DNA from 4 places in the Paenibacillus marchantiae genome. Region 4 is predicted to be linked to each of the others. Evidence: predicted binding sites of a transcription regulator. Region 4 holds the regulator's gene; each other region holds the start of a gene.
What was found. The regulator LexA, encoded in region 4, represses DNA repair genes until DNA is damaged. The targets are predictions, from matches to a motif close to CGAACATATGTTCG.

Region 1: the regulator LexA is predicted to act here: its motif matches at 4,332-4,345, upstream of PTQ21_RS26350 (YhjD family protein).
Region 2: the regulator LexA is predicted to act here: its motif matches at 3,077-3,090, upstream of addB (helicase-exonuclease AddAB subunit AddB).
Region 3: the regulator LexA is predicted to act here: its motif matches at 2,575-2,588, upstream of recA (recombinase RecA).

What each region holds. Positions count from the first base shown of each region.
Region 1 covers NZ_CP118270.1:5,842,930-5,848,842, forward strand. The annotation lists gene PTQ21_RS26325 (lipid II flippase Amj family protein) at 1-202, opposite strand, end outside; gene PTQ21_RS26330 (DUF2188 domain-containing protein) at 426-899, shown strand; gene PTQ21_RS26335 (YitT family protein) at 1,091-1,813, opposite strand; gene PTQ21_RS26340 (nucleotide-binding protein) at 2,729-3,766, shown strand; gene PTQ21_RS26345 (hypothetical protein) at 3,763-3,996, shown strand; gene PTQ21_RS26350 (YhjD family protein) at 4,390-4,776, shown strand; gene cysK (cysteine synthase A) at 5,059-5,913, shown strand, end outside.
Region 2 covers NZ_CP118270.1:6,134,755-6,140,667, reverse strand. The annotation lists gene PTQ21_RS27715 (Na/Pi cotransporter family protein) at 32-1,033, opposite strand; gene PTQ21_RS27710 (class I SAM-dependent rRNA methyltransferase) at 1,584-2,960, shown strand; gene addB (helicase-exonuclease AddAB subunit AddB) at 3,155-5,913, shown strand, end outside.
Region 3 covers NZ_CP118270.1:3,676,229-3,682,141, forward strand. The annotation lists gene PTQ21_RS16845 (YajQ family cyclic di-GMP-binding protein) at 1-143, shown strand, start outside; gene pgsA (CDP-diacylglycerol--glycerol-3-phosphate 3-phosphatidyltransferase) at 467-1,054, shown strand; gene PTQ21_RS16855 (competence/damage-inducible protein A) at 1,162-2,418, shown strand; gene recA (recombinase RecA) at 2,658-3,722, shown strand; gene PTQ21_RS16865 (regulatory protein RecX) at 4,076-4,813, shown strand; gene rny (ribonuclease Y) at 5,124-5,913, shown strand, end outside.
Region 4 covers NZ_CP118270.1:5,431,632-5,437,544, forward strand. The annotation lists gene PTQ21_RS24340 (HAD family hydrolase) at 1-345, opposite strand, end outside; gene PTQ21_RS24345 (hypothetical protein) at 373-885, opposite strand; gene PTQ21_RS24350 (DUF896 domain-containing protein) at 1,012-1,221, opposite strand; gene PTQ21_RS24355 (LysM peptidoglycan-binding domain-containing protein) at 1,318-1,695, opposite strand; gene lexA (transcriptional repressor LexA) at 2,001-2,627, shown strand; gene PTQ21_RS24365 (aldehyde dehydrogenase) at 2,740-4,041, opposite strand; gene PTQ21_RS24370 (CatB-related O-acetyltransferase) at 4,598-5,257, shown strand.

The DNA of each region.
Region 1 (5,913 bases), 410 kb from region 4:
CAGTATCCACCAGATTGCCTACCATCGGCCCTTGGGCCATATTGGAGGTACGCGACACCAGCAACAAAATTCCGGACAGGGACAAGGCCAGCGCTATTCGCCGAGTGCGTAATCCCCCAAGGCGCAGTGCATAGGACAGGCTGTCAGCCGCATGAATAAGCATGGTAAATAACATAGGAATGGCCAGGCTCAAACTAAACATATGTAAATCTCCTTATCTTTTTCCTAATGTGCTTCTATTGTAATTTCAAGTATGGAAGCATTATACTCCTCATCCACATAAAAGTATAGAAAAGCACTAAGAAGTTGAACAGTAGAATGCACAAAAATACAGCACACGCTTCGAAGTTCTCCACAATAATCGTTTATTCATCCGGGTGCAGGGTAATATACAAATAACTTATATTGTACAGGAGGGAATCAATATGCCGTGGAACAAACAGGATTATCCCGTTTCCATGAAAAATCTGGAGCCTCGTGTCAGACATAAGGCCATTGAGATTGCCAATGCATTGCTGGATGACGGTTATGAGGAAGGACGCTCCATTGCAATCGCGACTGCCAAAGCGGAAGAATGGGATGAGAATCATCCCACATCGAAGCATTCGAAGCAGGCTACAAAACATACTTCATCAGACAGCAAATCGGAGCATGGAAAATCTTCATCTCCACGCCGTCATTCCGAACCTGTCTCTTCTTCCAAAAGCCATGATAATATTCATGTCGTTCCTACCGACTCTGGCTGGGCCATCAAGGAAGAAGGTCAATCCAAATCTCTGGCTACGTTCCGAACCAAAGCCGAAGCTGTGGATGCTGCCAAAGAAAAGAGTGAAAAACAAAACATTCGGGCTATTATCCATAATGAAGATGGGCAAATTGCCTCTTCCATCAAGCCTTGAGTGAATCTGTTCTAAAATAGAAATATCGTGAATGTATTACTTTTAATTTTTTTTACTGAAGGCAAGCAAAAAAGCCCTTTCGCCGCTAATGGAATGATTCCCATCAAGCATGCAAAAGGGCTTTGTGTTTGGTATGAGGCAAGCCCACCTTACTTGAACAACATTCATTTCGAATAGGGTGGCCGTTACGTTTAATGCGAAACCCCTCTAGCCACAGGAGCTCGTTGTGAAGCACCGCTGACTACTTTGGCAGCAGTCGACACGGGCAGCTTCACAGCTGAGGTCGTAACCGTCCGGCGAGCCGGGAAACTGACCATATACGTAATCACTTTACTGGCAATCCATACGGCCAGAATGGTATATAAAGTTTCTTTTACCGGTAGAAAGAAAAGCGACAATCCGAGTACAAACGCATCGCTGACAAAGAAAACCGTTCCCAGCTTCCAGCCCTTCCAACGGCTAATGAGCACCGCCAGAATGTCGTCTCCACCTGTTGCTCCTCCGAATCGAAGCACCATACCAGCACCCACGCCGGTGATAACACCGGACAAGACTGCCGGAATCCACAAATTACCGTGAAACGGAATAACCAGGGTGGAGTACCGCTCAAACCCGTCATAGAACAATGAGAATGCGGCCACACCCAGCAGCGCCTGAATCATGAACTTCCAGCCCTTGAGGAACCAGGCCAGAATCATGACTGGAATATCCAGCAGCAGCATGCCAATAGCAGGTGATAAGCCTGTCGCGTACTTTCCAAGCAGGGCCAGACCGACAAATCCGCCCTCCGATAAATGATTCTGAAAATTAATGTGATAGTAGGCAAATGCCAAAATAAATGTTCCGAGCAGCATAATGGCGAACTTTACCGCCTCTGTCTTAACTTGTTGTAAGGTTAACGATGTTCTCTTCATTCAGGTTCCCTCGCAGTTTGTAAAGGTTGGTTTGCACCGACCGTACCCTGCAAAAGGCAAGCCTGGAAGAAATCATCGTATTTGTCCTTCGAATATTATTCATTCCAATCCCCTCTTTCGCAGAGTCAGCCGTTTTTTTCTTTACGGTGGTGTACTCTACAAGGGGCGCTAAGTATAAGAGAGATCGTAACGTTTCCAGATCGTCCTTGGGGAAATTATCCTTCGGGAACTCATGGTATCCTGATCCTTTCTGTCTGTTGGTGGTTAGCTGTGCTAATTAAACTGATGAATATTACACCATGCATAAGACCATATAAACTTTACACTTAACCACTTCGATTGCAGTACCCTCTTTCGATCGCTGTTATCCCCGGATTTTTTGATTCCCTTTTCCTAAGGGAAAAATCCTGTGATAAAGGCGAACACTTCGTTTCTTCAGACGGGTTCTGCACTCTACGTTCTCGTGTAAAAATTTAGTTCGCCTTCTATAGACACATGTAACGTTCAATTCAGTTTAAAAATCTAAGCTAACTTGCTTGTTCTTTTATTATATAACACCGATGTGATTGGGTCGAAACAGCAGACCCTTCAAATATGAGCAAAAAGCACACTCTTGCCTGCTTGAGCCGCCAAACAGCCACACCAGGACAAGCTTCTCTACCTAATGGTGCTACCTGCTCCTTCATTCTATGACTGAAGCTTCCAAATATAACTGTCCAGTCACCCAACTGTGACAATTTGGGTCCATTTTTTATTTTTCCGCGGATTTTAAAGGAATCATTTCCCTCTTGCACATACACTATAGCAAATGTAATCGGCTTATCTTGGGTCCAGTTAAACGTTTCCAGACTTACTCTGCTGTTTATGGTATAATATAACAATTGAATCCCCACTACCGTTTAAGCGAGGCGGATTATGAAAACGTTAAAGCCAAGAGTCTTTATTGGCTGCTCGCTGGAAGCGAAGCCGATTGCAGCCGCAGTACACGAAAACTTGCGTTTCTCGGCCGAAGTTACCCCTTGGTACTCCGGAGTTTTTAATCCAAGCAGCTATACCATGGACGATTTGGAAGCAGAAGTGCGTACAACAGACTTTGCCATTTTTATTTTTCATCCGGATGATATATCGAAAATTCGTGGGAAGTACTATGCATCTGTCCGTGATAATACAATGCTGGAAATGGGTTTGTTTATGGGTCGTCTGGGGCGAAAGCGTATTTTTTTCATTCTTCCAGAGGATATTACTGACATCAAAGACGCTTCCAAGATCGAAGGTTTACGCATGCCTACAGACCTGCTGGGATTAAATCCACTGGTTTATGAAATTCGTTCAGACGGGAAATGGGCGCCAGCCGTCTCGGTGGCCTGTTCCAAAATCGCCGACAGCATCGAAGAACAGGGGCGATGGAGCGATCCCGAAGTGGAAAAAATTATCGAGAAGCACAAAAGGTCTGAGGGTGAAGCCCGATTACAGTTGCTCAAGCTGCTGCGATTCTTCAGGGAGTTACTGCGTACCCGCAAAGCAGATTCGGTTATGTTGGAGCGAATGAGCGATGCACTTCGAAGTGCATTTGTATCCCTTCCTCCATTTGCCGTGCGTGGGACTGCCATATACCGTACAGATGACAGTGGTCATATTGAACAATTATGTGGTAACGTTGGGGAACCGGGGAGAAAATATAACTTGTCCGCCAACGACGACAAACAACCTGATGATCCGAAGCGAATTCTGGTTATTGATTCTTACCGGGAGAACAAGATCAAGATCAATCTCTACGACGACTACCTTGAGAAAGAGTATCTGCTATGCTATCCTGTAGCCAAGAGGTATGTAATCACAGTCCATATTATTGGACATATTGAAGCGGATGAGGCGATATTTCAGCAGATGGATTTGGAGAACCGTCATCTGTTCAACGCCATCAACGATTTGTTAGGAGGCGAACCGGAATGAAACCGGAAACGAAAAAAATAAGCAAGCGCTGGGGCAGCGACAAAAAGGTACGCCTCAGTTCTGCGCCCGAATCATCACGACCGGTTCCGGAACCCAAGGAAGAAGATCGTTTCCACAAACCGGCCGTACCGCTGACTACCATTGGCCCTTCGCTGAAGGGTAAAGAAAGACCTTACAAAGTGATTCTGGAAAAAGAGGCTCTTTACGAGAAGCCTCAGTATCTGGCTTAACCGCTTTATGCTCATATACAACTCTGCCGTCTGGTTCGGCAGATCATCTGGCCCCGCCGCCCAAGGCAGGGGCTTTTTTGTTGCAATCACTTTCGCAATTCTTCATAACCTTCGCCGATCAACGAACCAAAAGCTCTTCATCTCTTACTCTGATGCATTAAGTCGTTTTCTTTATGCCCTTAGGTTTCCTGCAAAACCCAAAAATTATACCTTATTTTGGAGAAGGCTTGTCCCTATTTCAACACCTTAAATCTCAGCATAAATCGCATATGGGCTACTTCCAATATTTCTCGGTTGTATTGTGTATCATCATTGCATATATTGATTATAATATAAGAACATACGTTCTGTAAATAAGAACATGTCCGAATTCAAGGTTAAGGAAGTGAAAGTATGTCATCATCCCCTTCCGCCCCATCCCCTGCGGATGAAGACCACCGATTGATTAAAAGCATGGTTGTACGCACTCTTCTGCTGGATGTGCTTGAACGGGATATTCGCACACTGGATACGTTGCAGCTCAAAATGCCAGAGGTCTACATTCTGTCTCTAACCCGCATTCAGAATGATGTACTTAAGGAAATGCTTACGCTTCGCAAACAGATGAGAACTCGTGGCGTCAAGGTTCTGGAGGAGAAACGGCAAGTTGATGGAATCGAAACCCAGTACCTGTGCAGAGGATATTTGCAGCGGTTCTATATGCTGTGGACGTTCGCGCGGAATGAAGTCAAAAAAGAGCTTAGTCGGCATCTGGATATGGACTTGACCCAGCCGTTATAGCTAATTCATCTGCTTGATGTATCCATCATCGTTTGAATTCACATTTCTTAGTCCACTTAGTTCAATTACTCCTTAAACTCCTCACCCTTCTGCCTAATCGAAACAGGTTGACCCCGGGAGGCTGCGTTCATTAAGATGGAATAGACATGTCTGTGCATTCCGTTCAGACTTGTAATGAAAATGGATTCCTATAAGCAAACAAGCCTGCCTGCCATTAACGGCGGACAGACTTGTTCATTAGGAGTTGCTTTCAACGTCTTATCAATCAAGGAGTTGTACTTCATGGACTTGAATTCGCATTTAATTAATAATCAAACATCCGCACATACAGGCATTGCCGCAAATGTTACTGAGCTGATAGGCCAGACACCTGCCGTCAGACTGAACAGACTTACAGGTAGCGATTCCGCTGACGTATACGTCAAGCTGGAATACTTCAATCCGAGCGGCAGCGTCAAAGACCGTGCCGCCTATAACCTGATCGTTCAGGCTGAACGGGCAGAACTACTGCTTCCCGGCGCAACCATTATCGAACCAACCAGCGGCAATACCGGCATCGGTCTTGCAATGAATGCTGCTGCCAAGGGATATAAGGCCATTCTGATCATGCCGGACAACATGTCCAAGGAACGCATCAACATTCTGAAAGCCTATGGCGCAGATGTCGTGCTCACCCCTGCCGCAGAACGGATGCCTGGCGCGATTCGCAAGGCCAAAGAACTTCAGGCCGACATTCCGGGAAGTTTCATTCCCCAGCAATTCGAGAATCAAGCGAACCCGGACATCCACCGGATCACCACGGCTCCCGAAATTATGCAGCAGATGGAAGGCAAGCTGGACGCCTTTATCGCCACGGCGGGAACAGGCGGTACGATCACCGGAACGGGAGAAGAACTGCGTAAGCAGCTGCCGGACATTCGTATCTATGCGGTAGAGCCGAAAGGTTCTCCTGTGCTGTCCGGCGGCGAGCCCGGACCCCACAAGCTCGTCGGTACAAGTCCGGGGTTCATTCCGGACATTCTGAATACCGACGTGTGGGATGCCATTATCCAGGTGTCCGATGAGGATGCACTGGATACGATGCGGCAGCTTGCTGCCCGGGAAGGGCTGCTACTCGGCCCTTCCTCTGGCGCTTCG
Region 2 (5,913 bases), 700 kb from region 4:
ACGCTACTGTTTGTTGAGAGAGTTTTGAACATCAGGCCATGGGTGACTTCGCCACTGGGGTGGAGACCGGTGGTTTTTTGTGCCAAATCGGCAAGTAACAGAAAGGCAATGCAAGCATTGAACTGGTGACGTTAAAAAGGGTCTGGGCGTGCGCAATCTGCGCCCCGTTATCCGCTGATAGCCAGGCCGAGGCTGCATGCAGCTGGCCGATCAGCGGCATAAATAGCAGCGCCCCCGCAATGTTTAATACGACATGGGAGGCTGCGACAAATTTGCCTGCGGATGCTCCGCCAGCGGCTGCAATCACGGCGGTGATACAGGTCCCCACGTTCGACCCAATCACAATGGCGATGCCGATCTCTACAGGCAGTACGCCTGTGGCTGCAAGCGTAATCGCCATGCTGATTACGGCTGCGCTGCTATGAATGAGCGCCGTCAGACAGGCACCTGCCAGAAAGCCCCACCACAAGCTGTCGGCTGAGCGATCCAGAAACCACTGGAATACGCCCATACTACGCAGGGGCACGGCAATGGATTGCATCACTTGAATGCCTGTCATGACGAGGGCAAATCCGGCGGACGCGAGAAAGCTGTATTGCATGGTAGACAGCGTCCGACGCGTGCGTTCAGGAGCGAACTGATTTCGTTCACCAAGCACAACAAAGACGGCCCAGCCTGTCAGTGACAAGGCAAGCAGAGGCAGGGAAACCCGTCCGATCTGCAGTCCGACCAGCTCGGTGGTCAGGCACGTTCCGATGTTGGTTCCAAGAATAATGCCAAGTGTGCGTCCGTAGGTAATTAATCTGGCGTTCGCCAGTCCAATAGTGAGTACGGTGACGGCGGTACTGCTTTGCAGCAGGGCAGTAGCGCCTGCGCTAAAAGCCATGCCTTTCCAGGGAGCAGAGGTAGCTCGGCCCAACCATCCAGCCAGCATGGGCCCGGCCATCCGCTGTAAGGCTGTTTCCATCAGCTTCATCCCACCAAAAAAGATAAGAAGCCCATATAACAGGGGCAGCACAACATCTCTGAACATGAGTTAACATCATTCCTTCCGTGCATATCCTTATTCTCATCCTATGAGTAAATAAGGACAACCATGACAGGCTAACGGAATTCTGGAGTCAACAGCATTTGAAAGACCTATAAGTTTCCTTAACGGTCACCCAAATTACCACCACAATTCAAAAGATACGGAGACTCTGCAAACGTAGCGAAGGGGATGGAATTGGAACTGTAGAAGCGAAGCGTTCGCCTTTGTCTCCGGATTTTCCCTTTTGAGAAAGGGAATCAGAAAAATCTGGGGATAACAGCGATCGAAAGTCCGATTCATCCCCGAAGCGGACACCCAAATTAACGCGCCCCTATTCAAAAGATACGGAGATTCTGCAAACGTAGCGGAGGGGATGGAATTGGAACTGTAGAAGCGAAGCGTTCGCCTTTGTCTCCGGATTTTCCCTTTTGAGAAAGGGAATCAGAAAAATCTGGAGACAACAGCGATCGAAAGTCCAATCCATCCCCGTAGCGGTCACCTTTGCACCAAACCTATCTTTTCAACAACTAACTATGAAAGAAGTGGATCTATCTTGCCATCAGTTACACTGGAACGCAGCCGCAAAAAGCGGCTTGAACATGCACATCCATGGATATATAACAATGAAATTGCCTCTGTTGAAGGAAACCCCGAGCCGGGAGATCTGGTCAACGTATTGAATCACCAAGGTCGCTATCTTGCGACGGGATACTATAATCCTGCATCTCAAATCACAGTTCGAGTCGTGGCCTATCAACCTTTGGAGTTTGAACAGATGGACACCGCGTTTTTTGCAGCGCGTTTCCGCGATTGCTTGCGCCACCGGGAGCGTTTTATCCAGGATGGAGAGGCATACCGTCTCGTTTATGGGGAAGCTGATTTCCTGCCAGGACTGATCGTTGACCGTTTTGGCAGCATCCTTGTAGTTCAATTGCTCACATTGGGTATGGACCGTTGCCGCGAAGCAATTGTACAAGCTCTAATTGAAGTAATGCAGCCGGAAGGCATCTATGAACGCAGTGATGTGTCCATTCGTGAACTGGAAGGCTTGGAGCAGACGAAAGGACCATTGTATGGGGATTGCCCGCGTCATGTCACGGTAACGGAGAATGGATTGCTCATTAAGGTGGATATCGTAGAAGGCCAGAAGACAGGGTACTTCTTTGACCAGCGAGAGAATCGTGCAGCCATCGAACCACTTATGAAGGGTTGGGGTTACAAGAGTGGCATTACGCTCCAACAGACCGAGCAGGATGGTACGCAGCAGTTGCTTCCTGTGAATAAAAGTGGCAAGGTTGTGACGTTCCCTTATTGGGATGGGGCTACTGTGCTGGAATGTTTCTCCCACACAGGCAGCTTCACATTGAACGCCTGCAAATATGGAGCCAAAAAAGTAACATGTCTTGATATCTCAGAGCATGCGATTGAAAGTGCACGTACCAACGTAGAGCTGAACGGTTTCACTGACCGGGTTGAATTTGTCGTTGCGGATGCATTCCAATACTTGCGTGAGCAGGTGAAAGGCCTCGATGAGCGTAACGTACGTGCACGTGCTGGCGAACAGAAAGTGGATACGTCCAAGGCGCTTGCAGCCAGTGGTAAAACATTTGATGTGGTTATCCTCGATCCGCCAGCCTTTGCCAAAACGAAATCAGCAGTCAAAGGCGCATGCCGTGGATATAAGGATATCAATCTGCAAGGAATGAAGCTGGTGAATGAGGGCGGGTATCTGGTAACGGCAAGCTGTTCATATCACATGCGTCCGGATCTCTTCCTGGAAACCATTGCGGATGCAGCCGAAGATGCAGGCAAAGTACTGCGTCTGATCGACTGGAAAGCAGCCGGTAAGGATCACCCGCAAATTCTGGGCGTAGACGAAGGTCATTACCTGAAATTTGCCATCTTCGAAGTGCGCAGCAAAAAGAATTAATCGAGCGATTTCCATTTAAGTCGAACATACATTTACGCAAAGAGTCCACAGTTTTCATAAGCTGCGGGCTTTTTGCTATGCTCGTGCATATGATCTCTGGAATTGCCGGATAGTGGCAAACGTATGTTCCGAACCAAGTCAGATATGTTATACTGGGAATTAAAATCTGTTCGTGATGGTTTGGAGGATTAAACATGTCCGTACGCTTTGTTATTGGCCGGGCAGGCAGCGGCAAGAGTACGCTGATTACCCGGGAAATCACATCCCTGCTACAAAAGGAACCGCAAGGTAAACCACTGATTCTGCTGGTCCCGGAACAGAGTTCGTTTCGAACCGAACAGTCACTGGTTTCTTCAGGTGCTATAAAAGGTACCATGCGTGCTGAAGTGCTTGGTTTTCGCCGATTGGCCTATCGGGTAATGCAGGAGGCAGGTGGTTCTGCACGTATTCCCATTGGAGCTGAAGGTAAAAAAATGCTGCTCTACAAAGTGCTCCAGCGTCGTAAGGAAGAATTGAAGCTGTTTGCAGCATCAGGCAGTCAGCTGGGATTTATCGGAGACTTGAATGATCTATACAGTGAGTTTAAACGTTATGAACTTGACCCCACTTCACTGGAAGAAGGACTTTCCGCATGGAATACTTCCTCTTCTGCACCGATTCTGGGAGACAAGCTGCATGACTTGCTTCTTATATACCGTGATTATGAACAGGAATTAACCCAACTATATATCGATGATGAAGACACGTTGACTGAACTAACAGAGCGGTTGCCGGAGAGCACGCTGCTGCAAGATGCACAGATCTGGATCGATGGATTTCAGGGATTTACCCCGCAGGAAATGAGTGTCATTGGAAGATTGATGCTGCAAGCTTCTTCCGTCACAATTGCATTGACGTTGGATCGTGCTTACGACCACGGCGCACTTCCAGGAGAACTGGAGCTGTTCCATCCCACAGCGAGTGCATATGCACGTCTCAAAGGCATGGCTGAGGATCTGGGTGTTCTTAATGAGACAACCGTGCTTCAACTGGAAGTTTTGCCAAGATATGAAGGCAGTCCTGGACTGGCGCATTTGGAGGCTGGCTTTGATCGTAGAGTCCGCTGGAAGAGTGAGGGGCGTGATGCGGGTGTCCGACTTTACGCCGCTGAGAACCGCCGGGCTGAGATGGAAGGAGCACTTCGTGAGATGCGTCGTCTGGCGCAAGATGAAGGTGCGCGTTATCGAGATATGGCAGTGCTCGTTCGTCAGTTGGATACATATGCCGACATTGCTGAGCCTCTATTCAGGGATTATGGCGTGCCTGTCTTTCTGGATCGGAGAAGAAATGAACTACATCATCCATTATCGGAATTTATTCGTTCAGCACTCGATATCGTTCGCCGTCGCTGGCGTTATGAGGATGTATTTCGCTGTGTGAAAACGGATCTGCTGCTCCCACGTGGCGGTTCCATTACACGTGAAGATATGGACCAGCTCGAAAATTATATATTAGCTTGCGGAATTCACGGATACCGCTGGACAGATGGCAAGCCATGGAAGTATGTACCCAGCCTGTCCCTGGAAGACAACGATCAGGATGTCCGCAGCCGGGGCCGGGAACAAATGCTGTCCTTAATGGAAAAATGCCGTACGGTGATTGTTGATCCACTGGGTGCTTTTGAGAAACGAATGAGCAAGGCAAAGACAGCTAAAGACCAATGTGCGGCGCTTTACAGATTACTGGAAGATGCCGAGATTCCTTGGAAGCTGGATCAGATGTCTGCAGAAGCCAAGGCTCAGGGTGATCCGGAACGTTCGAGAGAGCATCGTCAAATGTGGGGTGCCGTCCTTGATCTATTAGATCAGATGGTTGATATGATGGGGGCCGAACGGCTGGATATCGATTTATTTGCCGGGCTAATGGAGACCGGATTAACCGAACTGAAGCTGGGACTTGTTCCTCCAGCGCTTGATCAAGTGTTGATTGGATCGATGGATCGTACACGTCTTCAGGGTATCAAGTACGTATTTATTCTGGGTGCAGTAGAGGGTGAACTGCCTGCTGTCCCTCAAGATGATGGTGTATTAACTGAGCAGGAACGGCTGCTGTTGACGGAGAGAGGTTTGGGGCTTGGGCCAGGAGCAACAAGACAAATGTTGGATGAACGCTTTCTGATATATACAGCCCTGACAGCGGCGAGCAATCAGTTATGGCTGAGTTATCCCGTTGCAGATGATGAAGGGAAAACATTGCTACCCTCAGAAATTGTACGACATGTACGGAAGATGTTCGGTCTGCATGAGCAGCCATTACTTGCCCAGCCGCCGGTTACAAATGCTGAAGAGGTGCACTGGTCTTATGTTATTCATCCTGGTCAGAGCCTCTCTTATCTCATCGGACAGTTGCGCAGATGGCGCCGTGGAGAAGATATTTCTGAAATGTGGTGGGCGATCTATAACTGGCATGTCTCTCGGGAGACAAGCAGACCTCAGCTGAAACAATTGCTTGGATCGGTCTTTTATCGCAATCGGGCGTTACCTCTGCGTACGGCTACCAGCCGTAGATTATATGGTACAGAGGTAAGGACCAGTGTCTCCAGAATGGAGCGTTTTGTGGCGTGTGCGTTCTCCCATTTTGCATCCCATGGGCTGCGACTGAAAGAGCGCCAGTTGTACCGCTTGCAAGCCCCTGATATAGGACAATTGTTCCATGCTGCCTTGAGTCAGCTTGCCATGCGTTTGCGTGAGCAGAATCGCAGTTGGGGCAGTCTGTCTCCGGATGAATGTCGGAAGGAAGCGGAGCACACCGTGGAGCAGATTGCACCACAGTTGCAGGGAGAGATTTTGCTTAGCACGAAACGGTATGGTTATATCTTCCGCAAGCTGAAGGATATCGTTAGCCGGGCGTCGGTTATTCTGGGTGAACAGTCCAGACGAGGAAGCTTTGAACCGATTGGGTTGGAGCTTGATTT
Region 3 (5,913 bases), 1.8 Mb from region 4:
ACTCCAAGATGAAAGTGAAGAGTCAGATTCAGGGAGATCAGCTCCGGGTAACAGGTAAAAGTAAGAATGATTTGCAGGCAGTTATGCAGTTATTGAACGGTGCCAATTTGCCTCTGGACCTGCAATATACAAATTTCAAATAATATCTCCTTTTTGTAGCTAGACGTGTTTTTTGACACTGCAATTGGCGTATATTATACTAAGTGTGCATTGCTGGCAGATAAGCATCAAAGCCCAGTCATCATCGTTTGCTGACTTTGTGAAAAGCAGTACATCTTCTGAAAGTCACCGGAACGTTTAAAACGGTTTTGCGTTTGAACGGTTGACTTTATTTTTTGCGTTTTTACATAGTGAGAGCACTTTTAGTGCTGATTGACAGTGAAACTGTAAATTTCATGTTCCGGATGATGAATACGGGATTAAGATGAATGTTTGGAGTAATGGAGGATAAGAGGGAGGGCGTCTTGTGAATTTACCCAACCGGATTACGCTTGCACGAATTTGCTTAATCCCTTTTTTGATGGTGTTCCTGCTCGTAGATTTTCCGTTCTATCCAGAGCCGTTGCAATTGGGAAGCTTATCGCTCCCGTATAATCAGTTGATTGCTGCTGTCATTTTTATCATTGCAGCAAGCACGGATGGAATTGACGGCTATCTGGCGCGGAAAAATAATATGGTCACCAACCTGGGGAAATTGCTTGATCCGCTGGCTGACAAGTTGTTGGTTACTGCGGTGCTAATTTCTCTTGTGGAAATGGGCAAGTTGGATTCCTGGATTGCTGTGGTCATTATTAGTCGTGAGTTTGCGGTTACCGGCTTGCGTCAGATTGCGTTATTGGATGGTTCGGTTGTTGCGGCAAGTGCCTGGGGCAAACTGAAAACCGTCGTGCAAATTGTGGCGATTGTACTGCTGTTGTTGAATAATTTCCCGTTCTCATTCACGGGTATTCACATGGACGTTATTGCCGTTTGGGCTGCAGCGATTATTACGATTTGGTCAGGCATTGATTACTTTATCAAAAACAAAAATTTGCTTCATTTATCGAAAGCGTAACGTTTGAGGTTAAATGGGTAAGTATGAAGAAATCATTTGTACGAAGGGCAATAGGAAATTATCCTATTGCCCTTTGATCACTCACCACGTGTACAGGAGGATGCTGAATGAAGGCAGAAATCATTGCAGTTGGCACAGAATTGTTGCTTGGACAAATTGTGAATACCAATGCTCGATATCTATCCCGTGAATTGGCTGCAATCGGGATTGATGTATATTTCCAAACGGTGGTTGGTGATAATCTAAATCGACTTAGTGACGCTATTCGCATCGCTCAGGGTCGTGCAGACGTCATTTTATTTTCTGGGGGCATAGGTCCTACACAGGATGACCTGACCAAGGATGCGATCGCGGCGGTCTTGAACCGCAAGCTGCATATAGATCGAATGGCCATGGACAAGATCGAGAGCTTCTTCCGAGATCGTAATGTAGACATGACCGAAAACAATCGTCGTCAGGCAATCGTTATAGAAGGCGGGACACCGCTGGCGAACCAAACAGGCCTTGCCGCAGGAAATGCGATTTCTGACAATGGCAAGCATTATGTAGTGATGCCTGGACCACCGAAAGAGCTAATTCCTATGTTTGAACAGGAAGTTAAGCCTTGGTTGTTCCAGCATGTACTGACAGAAGAAATGCCGATCTACTCGAAAATGCTGAAGTTTGCAGGAATTGGCGAATCGGCATTGGAAGACCGACTCCTTGATCTGATTGATACACAGACAGATCCTACCATTGCTCCTTATGCAAGTGAGGGAGAAGTTACGGTACGTGTATCTACAAAGGCTCCAAGTGAGAATGAGGCAAAGCTGAAGCTGGATGCAATGGAAGTTCAGATTCGGGAACGATTGCCAGAGCATCTCTACGCGAACGAGGATGTGCCTATAGAGTACACAATTGTAACGATGATGTCTGATATGGGTCTGACTCTTAGCGCGGCTGAGAGCTGCACAGGAGGGCTCGTCATGCAAAGTCTGACATCAGTTCCTGGCAGTGCGTCGATGCTTAAGGGCGGAATTGTATGTTACTCCAATGAAATTAAAGAGAAGCTGCTCCATGTGCCGCATTCCTATCTGGAAGGTGAAGATGCACCGGGCGCAGTGAGTCCGGAAGTGGCCAAAGTGCTGGCAGAGCAGATTCGAATGATTGGGGATGCCGACTTCGGTCTGTCAGTGACAGGTGTAGCGGGACCTGGTTATTCCGAACGCAAACCGCCAGGTCTTGTCTTCATCGCTCTGGCAGAGCGTGGTAAAGAGACAGAAATTGATGAACTGCGCATTAATGGCAATCGGGAGACGGTTCGGATTCGTTCAGCGAAAGCGATTCTTTACCGTTTGTGGCGCAAGCTTGTGGAGATGGACTAGTTAAGAGCTCGGATTGCATTTGCCAAGGCAAGCAAGTATAATAAAGGAAGACGGAAGAACCGTAAAATCAGGCTTTACAGCCTTGTTTACGGTTCTTTTTTCTGTTTAATGGAAAGTTTCCTTGAGGAAGAGGCGCCTCGGCCTTTACAAAAAAAACGAATGTATGTTCGAAAAAAAGCTTGGCAAACGTGTTAAAACAAGGTATCATTATCTTATAAACAGTAAAGGGTGTGAGCTTATTGTCAGACCGTCGTGCCGCGCTTGATATGGCGCTCCGTCAAATAGAGAAGCAATTTGGTAAAGGATCCATCATGAAACTGGGTGAGTCGACTCACATGAATGTGGAAATTATACCCAGCGGTTCCTTGGCTTTGGATATTGCATTAGGAACAGGCGGCTTGCCTAAAGGCCGTATTGTTGAAATATATGGACCTGAATCTTCTGGTAAAACAACCGTAGCATTGCATGCTATCGCTGAAGTACAAAGAGTGGGTGGACAAGCTGCATTTATCGATGCCGAGCATGCTCTTGACCCACAATACGCCAGTAAACTGGGTGTTAACATTGACGAATTGCTTCTGTCTCAGCCAGATACGGGTGAGCAAGGGCTTGAAATTGCAGAAGCTCTTGTACGTAGTGGTGCTGTGGACATTGTCGTTATTGACTCTGTGGCTGCATTGGTACCGAAAGCAGAAATCGAAGGCGAAATGGGTGATTCCCATGTCGGTTTGCAAGCGCGTCTGATGTCTCAGGCACTGCGTAAACTGTCTGGTGCAATCAGTAAATCCAAAACGATCGCGATCTTTATCAACCAACTTCGTGAAAAAGTCGGGGTTATGTTTGGTAACCCAGAAACAACACCTGGTGGTCGTGCCCTGAAATTTTATTCCACGGTACGTCTGGATGTACGCCGTATTGAGAGTATCAAATCAGGAAATGACATGATTGGTAACCGTACACGTATTAAAGTGGTGAAAAACAAAGTAGCACCTCCGTTTAAACAAGCGGAAGTGGATATCATGTACGGTGAGGGTATTTCGAGAGAAGGCAGTATCATTGACATTGGTACTGAGCTGGACATCGTCAATAAAAGTGGTGCATGGTACTCATACGAAGGCGAGCGTTTAGGACAAGGCCGTGAGAACGCGAAGCAGTTCATGAAAGAGCATAAAGATATTGCTGAAATCATTGAACAAAAAATTCGTGTAGCCAGTAACTTGACTACTGCAGTTCCTGCGCCAACTAGCGAAGAGCAACAAAAAGAAGCAGCAGAAGAACAAGAACTATTTGAAATTAACGAGTAACCTCCCTTGTAGGAAGGGCCCTAGAGGGCCTTGCCCTCTGAACTCCCAAAGCTTGTCTGATTGAGCTTGCTCGATCTAGCTTGGGGTATGGTGTGTGCGCTCGCGCTGTCCAACAGCCTCTGTCCGAATGGGCAGAGGCTGTTGGCACGTTTACTATTAGGGAGAGGCCGGATATTGTTTCCGGCCTTTTGTATTAGCGTCTGATGTCTCTGTGAAGTTACGCTAAACGTATTCAGTGTAGCTGTGTTATCTCCGTCGGAGATGTATTCGAGGAAGTCTTTTATTTTGCTATGCACTTGTCAGTTAGGCCGTGCAGTTCAGACACACAAAATGGCATGGAAGGGGAGACTGAAATGGATCAACATGAAGATGATTTATATGAAGAAGCCGAGCTGGAGGGAATCTCCCAATTCCCGGATAACGAAGAACTTACCATTACACGAGTTGAACGAACGAAGAGCAGGGAAGCTCGTTACCGAATTACCTTTGGTTTATATTCAATTACGGTGCTTGAAGATGTAATGATTAAATATCGTATGACCCGGGGAAATACGTTTCTGAAAAAAGACTTGGAAGATATCATCGTAGCTGACGAGCGACAGCGGACGTATGTGCAGTCTTTGCGATATCTGGAGCATAAACCTCGGACACGCCACGAATTAAGTCAGAAGCTTCGTCAGAAAGAGTTTGCTGCACCGTTGATTGAAGAGGCCCTGGATCGGCTTGAGCGGGAGAATTTGGTCGATGACGAACTGTTTGCGAAGGAATGGACTCGTCAGCGTATGGAGGGCCAGCGGAAGGGAAAACTGTGGATAAGGCAAGAGCTGCGTCAGAAGGGCATTGCCAATGATCTGATTGCTGAAGCGCTGGAAGGTGTAAGTACAGATGCGGAATTTGAGACGGCTCTAACCGCCGGACGCAAAAAATGGAATCAGGTCAAAGGAGACATCCAGGAGAAGAAACGTAAAACGCTTCCCTTCTTGATGCGACGAGGTTTTTCCATGGATATGGTGCGTCGGGTCGTGAATTGTTTAATTGAAGAAGACGAGGTTAAAGACCCCGAAGAAGACGAAGCGTTGTTATGGGATTAGCAGACTGGACTCACTATACTGCATTCTCTTGACAATTTCTTTCGTCAAATACTAAAATGGACATGAGTCTGTAAGAAATGGACAACCCTTTTTCCTTCCAAAAAAGCGGTTTCTGTTTTTAAAGATTTATACCATTCATGATTATGGGTTCGTCGGAGACGGCGGATAGTGCGTGGAGACATGTACACTTGAAATGAAAATCGGCGGGGGATCGCCGTGAGTATTCGTTATTCCCAAAAATATGTAAGGCTTGAAAACAACAAATTGACCCAAGGAGTGCCTTGGAGGAACCAACGAGGAGGTGAACAGTATGGACATCGTAATCACGATCGTTCTCGTTGTGGCCGCGCTCGTTATTGGGTTCGGAGTAGGGTATTTTATTCGCAAATCTCTTGCAGAGGCTAAAATCTCCAGTGCGGAACAAGCTGCCGTGCAAATCGTGGAGAACGCGAAGAAAGAGGCAGAGGCACTGAAGAAAGAAACGGTGCTGGAAGCGAAGGACGAAATCCATCGCATTCGCGCCGAAGCTGAAAAAGACACTCGTGAACGTCGGAACGAAATTCAACGACAAGAAAGACGATTGTTGCAAAAAGAAGAGTCGCTGGATAAAAAATTGGAATCACTCGAACGTAAAGAAGAGCAAGTGGCTAACAAAGAGAAACGAATTGATGAGACACAGCAGCAGATCGAGATGATCTACAAAAACCAGGTGACGGAGCTGGAGCGCATATCCAACCTCACTATGGAAGACGCACGCAGTATCATACTGTCCAACGTAGAACAGGAAGTTCGTCATGAGACGGCTCAAATGATCAAGGACATTGAACAGCAAGCGAAGGAGGAAGCGGACAAAAAGTCCCGCGAGATTATTACACTCGCCATCCAACGTTGTGCGGCTGATCACGTAGCGGAGACAACGGTATCCGTTGTTACTTTGCCAAATGAAGAAATGAAAGGCCGGATTATCGGTCGTGAAGGACGTAACATCCGTGCGCTTGAAACCCTTACAGGGATTGACCTCATTATCGATGATACGCCAGAAGCTGTTATTCTGTCGGGCTTTGACCCGATTCGCCGTGAAATCGCCCGTACTGCCCTCG
Region 4 (5,913 bases):
ATCTTCACGATCAACACCCAACTTTAACAAGCCACGACGCCATGACTCTTTACGATATGCGGGTGCAAGCTGCTCCAACTGGCGAAACTCCGGCTGATCCCCACCCGTGAAGTTAGCCCAAAGACCTTCAAACGGGTTAATCCCAATCATTTTGGTAAACGAAAAAGTTTCATAAGACTCATACAGATTACGTGCCTCATTACGAACAGCTTCTTCAAGGTCTTCGGGTTTAACGCCCGTCTCTTGAGCTGCGATCAAGCAAGTCTCATGAAAGGCCTCTCGAACACTGCGCTCATCCCACAGTAAAGTATCATCTAGGTCGAACAAAATCGCTTTTAACGCCATTTCGGTCATCTTCCCCTTTATGCAAAATTACTTTTTCTCGTATGTTTCCACAGTGATCTGATGTGCTTTGGCGAATTTCAGAAGACGTTCAGTAATTGCATCAGTATCATAACGATTCAGTAGTTTGGTAAATACCCATCTCTTACCTCGTGCATTATGCTCAATCACAACCGTACCTGGCTCAATTCTGAATTTCACGATATCGTCGACTCCAATTGAACGCTCACGGTTCCCTTTTGTCGTCAAAATCCGGTTACTTCCTATTTTGACATAAGGACGACGGAGCATGAAGATGACTGCCAAAAATACATACAGCAACAAGGTCACCCAGTCCCAAGTGGTCATCGGAGCTTTGACAAGAAATGTACTCATAAAGAGGTACAGGAATGCTAGTCCGATCAGAAAAATAGGAAACAGAAGACTGCGTCCTTTAAATACGTCCTCACCTGGTGTGCCAGAAACCGGTTTACCGCTTTTTTTACGTTGCTGATTCAACTGCTTAGAATTTTTTCGAACCGTTCTCTCGAACGAACGCGACATGAGAATCCCCCTTAGATGTTCTTTGTATCGGCTTACATAACTGCAAACCAACATTTCCCCCTATAATTTGCAACCTCTAGATAACAGGAAAAAACCTAAATATCATAATGATATCATTAGGTTTCCTTAATGTTTGAGTTTGCCTTGGTGGCCTTGATCGTTCTCATCATCTACAATTTCAATCGTATCCAGTTGTTGTCTGAAATTGCTTCGAATGTTATTCAAATAGATTTCTCTAAGTTTGGCACGTTCAGCGAGCTCTTCCTCTGTCAATCCAGTGGATTTTTGCTTACGGGCCAATTCATTAATACGTGCTACCAGACTATCTATATCCAAGCTTGTCCCCTCCAAAAATACAAAGTCATATTAACTTTGACATGTTAAGGGCAGCTTGTCAAGCTGACACGCATTAGCGCGTGTGGATATGCAGCTTTAATCTGTGAATTGAGGCAGTATTAAGACTTGCCCCACCTGTATTGAAGTTGAATGAAGTTGATTCACTTTCTTGATTGCTTCTATATATACACGTGTATCCATTGTTTCAGGTTTGTGATCCAATGATATACTCCATAGCGTATCTCCTTGTGAAACTGCCATCTTCCCCCCAGGCAACAGATCGTTCTCATTGCCAGCGAACACAGTCAATACTGTACTGCATCCAACCAGTATAATTAAGCTTACGATTATTAATTTCAAGACCCAAGTTGGGACATTACCTTTTGCAAAAACCTTTTTAAAATTCCTTATGTTAGTTTCAACCACTTCTGAATGCACCGGTTCGTAAATACTTTGATAAGTAGAATATCTCATTAAATATCGACCTCCAAACGTTTGTTCCTATCCTGTTGAAATTAATATAACACGAACACATGTTTTGTACAATAACTTTTTAGAACAATTGTTCGCTTTTTTTTGTTGATACTACATTCTATTATCTTTCTTCTATTGTATTGGAATTGTCATTTGCAGTATTTGATTAGACCAAAAGAAAATTTTCATCTTAATTTGCAAAAAAACATTGATTTTATGGCATTTTATTTAGAACTTATGTTTGTACGAACGGAGGTTCTATGTTATAATTTTCCCAAACGTTACTAAAATGGGGTTGATACGGTATGTCGAAGATATCCAGCAGGCAACAGGCTATTCTGGAGTTTATACGCAATGAAGTCCGGTTGAAGGGGTATCCTCCTTCCGTACGTGAAATTGGTGAAGCCGTTGGGTTGGCTTCCAGCTCTACAGTACATGGACATCTGGATCGTTTGGAGAAGAAAGGTCTGATTAGACGTGACCCAACCAAACCAAGAGCCATTGAACTTCTCAGCCAGGAAGAGTCAGAGCATTCACATCAGTTTGCTCACAGCGTTGCTCGCATTCCTGTCGTGGGTAAAGTTACTGCAGGGGTTCCAATCACAGCAACAGAAAATATCGAAGATTACTTCCCTCTTCCTACGCATTATGTAGGCGAACAGAAAGTATTTATGCTTTCGGTCGTGGGAGACAGTATGGTTGAAGCAGGCATTGTTAACGGAGACTATGTTATCGTACGTCAGCAGCAAACTGCAGATAACGGCGATATCGTAGTAGCCATGACTGAAGACGATGAAGCAACGGTTAAAACGTTCTACAAAGAGAAAGATCATATTCGTCTTCAACCGGAAAACTCGACTTTTGAACCGTTGCGTTTGAAACACGTTAGCATCCTGGGCAAAGTCATTGGCCTTTTCCGTGATATTCATTAATATGTATTGAAGTTGTACAGAGCTCTCACAATAAGATACATAAAGAGGTTGTCCCGTTCAACGGGACAACCTCTTTTTTCTTATACAACTTATATTGTTCTACGTTAGTAGATTATTCGCTGCGTTTAAGAATGCTTTTATGATGAGAAAACACATCAAAACTCTGTTGACCATGGTAGGAACCCATTCCACTTTCTCCTACGCCGCCAAACGGAAGATAATGTGATGTCATATGAGACAATGTATCATTAATGCAACCACCACCAAAAGATACTTGATTCAGAACCTGATTCTGCAGATCCTCATCCTGAGTGAAGAGATATAATGCCAGTGGTTTTGGACGGCGAACAATCTCATCTAGCATGGGATTGAGGTCGGTATACTTAAATACAGGAAGAACTGGACCAAAGATCTCTTCTTGCATCACTGGGGATTTCCAATCCACTTCCCCCAGTACTGTTGGTTCAATGAGCAGCTGATCACGTTCAGAACGTCCACCGATCATTGCTTTGCCATCTTGGAGTAACACCGATAAACGATCAAAGTTACGTGCGTTGACAATGTGCGGGAAATCAGCATTTCTCATCACATCGTCTCCAAATTTATCCTGAATTTCTGCACCGATCAATTCCAATAATTTGTCATGTACTTCCTCGTGCACAAGCAAATAGTCTGGAGCGACACAGGTTTGCCCAGCATTCAGGAATTTACCGCGCACAATGCGCTGAGCTGCCAGCTTCAAATCTGCATCCTGGTGGACAATGACCGGACTCTTACCACCTAGTTCTAACGTAACTGGAGTCAAATGCTCAGCAGCTGCCTTCATAACAATGCGGCCAACACCTGTACTGCCTGTAAAGAAAATATCATCAAACTTTTCTTTCAACAATGCCGTACTCGTCTCGACTTCCCCTTCCATAACTGCCAGGTACTCACTAGGAAATATCTCATGAATCAAATCATAAGTCAGACGTGACACGGCTGGGGTTAATTCAGACGGCTTAATAATGGCACAGTTACCCGCAGCAATGGCTCCAATTAGAGGGCCGAAAGCCAGTTGGAACGGATAGTTCCATGGTGCAATAATAAGAGCAACTCCATAAGGTTCAGGATAAATAAAGCTTGTTCCATCAGGTATAGCAGAATTTGTAGGCACAGGTTTTGGTGTAGCCCATTCCTCCAAATGTTCCAATGCAAAATCTAGTTCACCCAACACGATCCGAATCTCAGAGCCATAAGCCTCTGCTTCAGATTTATTTAGATCCGCACGAAGTGCGTCAAGAATACGTTGTTGATATTTCTCAATTCCCTGTCTTAATTGCTGAAGAGCACGAATACGGTACTCAATAGACTTAGTCTGACCTGTATAAAAAAATGTCCGCTGTTCGGCAACCAGTTGCTTCTCTTGTTCCATATTAACATCTCCAATTAATTGTCCAAAATTTAATTTCTAAAAACATAAATGAATTATAACGCAATTATATGAAACTATCAACATATAGATACTGTAAAAACAGAGCAAACAATTAAAACGCACTCTCGCTTCAACGATATGATCATAATTTAATTAACCATTCTATTTCTTATTGACTACATTAAAACCTCAATGCTAAGATGCCAAGATCTACACTACGAATACCTTTCCCTTTACCTTTTTTGTTTCGGTCCCTGATCTACTACAACGTGAGATAGTAATCGTTCTCGATAGCGCACACGGTTTCTGCCTATGTTATTTCTTCCTGAATTTTCTCTTCATTAAATACACTTGATATATACTTGGAATCAGGATACTTACTGCATATGTTTACGAGAATAGGATTGACAAAAAAAGAGGTCATTGCTACAATGGCCCTCATATCTTAAGGAAGGATGATTCAGATGATTCGTCGTCTAAAAAAACTAAAGAATGTGGCTACCGCATCACGCTTCTAAGTTACTCAGAAATATAACTTAGAAGCGAGGAATTTAAAATGAATATAAACCACTTTAATCACTGGTCCGAAATTAAGTATTTAAAGGACATTGTAACCAATCCATTAATTGATGTTGGCGATTACTCCTATTACTCTGGTTATTACGATAACCATTCATCTTTTGAAGATGGATGCGTGAGATATTTATGGGGAGATGAAAAATCGAGGAGCTTATTCAACCCGATTGAGGAATTTGGTTGGCAAATAGATCGATTAATTATTGGTAATTATGTATGTATCGCAGCCGGTGTCGTTATTCTTATGGGAGGAAATAACAATCACCATGCGGAGTGGATCACGGTTTATCCGTTCGCTAATCAAATTAGCCGTTCATTCTCACCCAAGGGAGATACCATTATAGAAAGCGATGCATGGATCGGCATGAATGCCATGATTATGCCTGGTGTTACCATTGGTGAAGGTGCGATTGTTGCAGCAGGCTCAGTTGTAACAAAAGATGTCTCCCCTTACACGATAGTTGGTGGAAATCCTGCAAAAGAGGTAAAGAAGCGTTTCTCAGAAGAAGAAATCATGAAGTTAAAAGAAATGCGCTGGTTTGATTGGAAAAGAGAATCAATTGAAGCAGTCACTCACTTGCTTTCGAGCTCTTCAATTAACAAGTTATATGAGCATTATTTATTAGAAATTAAGGACTGAGCTCCTATAGACATAAAGCTAGGTAGAATAATATTCTACCTAGCTTTTTTTATATCTCCTTGCCCACAGAAAAGAAAAACCCCTCAGCGCTAGAGCGCCAAGGGATTCAGCTATTAGTACAACGTGATATATTGATCGCGTTCCCATTGTGTGGACTTGTGTACGGTTTATGTACGATCCCTTCATATTTATTGTTTCTTTCAATATATATGCGCTATATACGACAATTAACAGGAACTAACGTTCGTATATAATCATAGCTTTTCACGACTTGGGGGATGTTTGGGGGACGAGTTGGGGGACGTCCCCTAAACTTCAAATTAACCGTTAGTACAGCTCCGATGGATCGCAAATCATATGTCCGAAACAACCCTATATAATAGAAGGAAAAAACTGAGCTCCTTGAGTAATCCCTTGGAGCTCTATCAATTATCGGCTTGCCCCGTCTCCTTTGTAGTCCTTCTTGCACCAAGTATGCTTCGCGGTGTTCTGGGTAACGAAAAAATATTCATTCACTTTTACATATTTAATTGAATATGTAGGATTTATTGTTTAGACAACATTTGTTAATTTTTGTAATATTAATTCTTTATTAACCCTGAGGAGGAAATAAGAACCAATTAAAAGAAAGATCAATCTACTATTAATTTTCACGC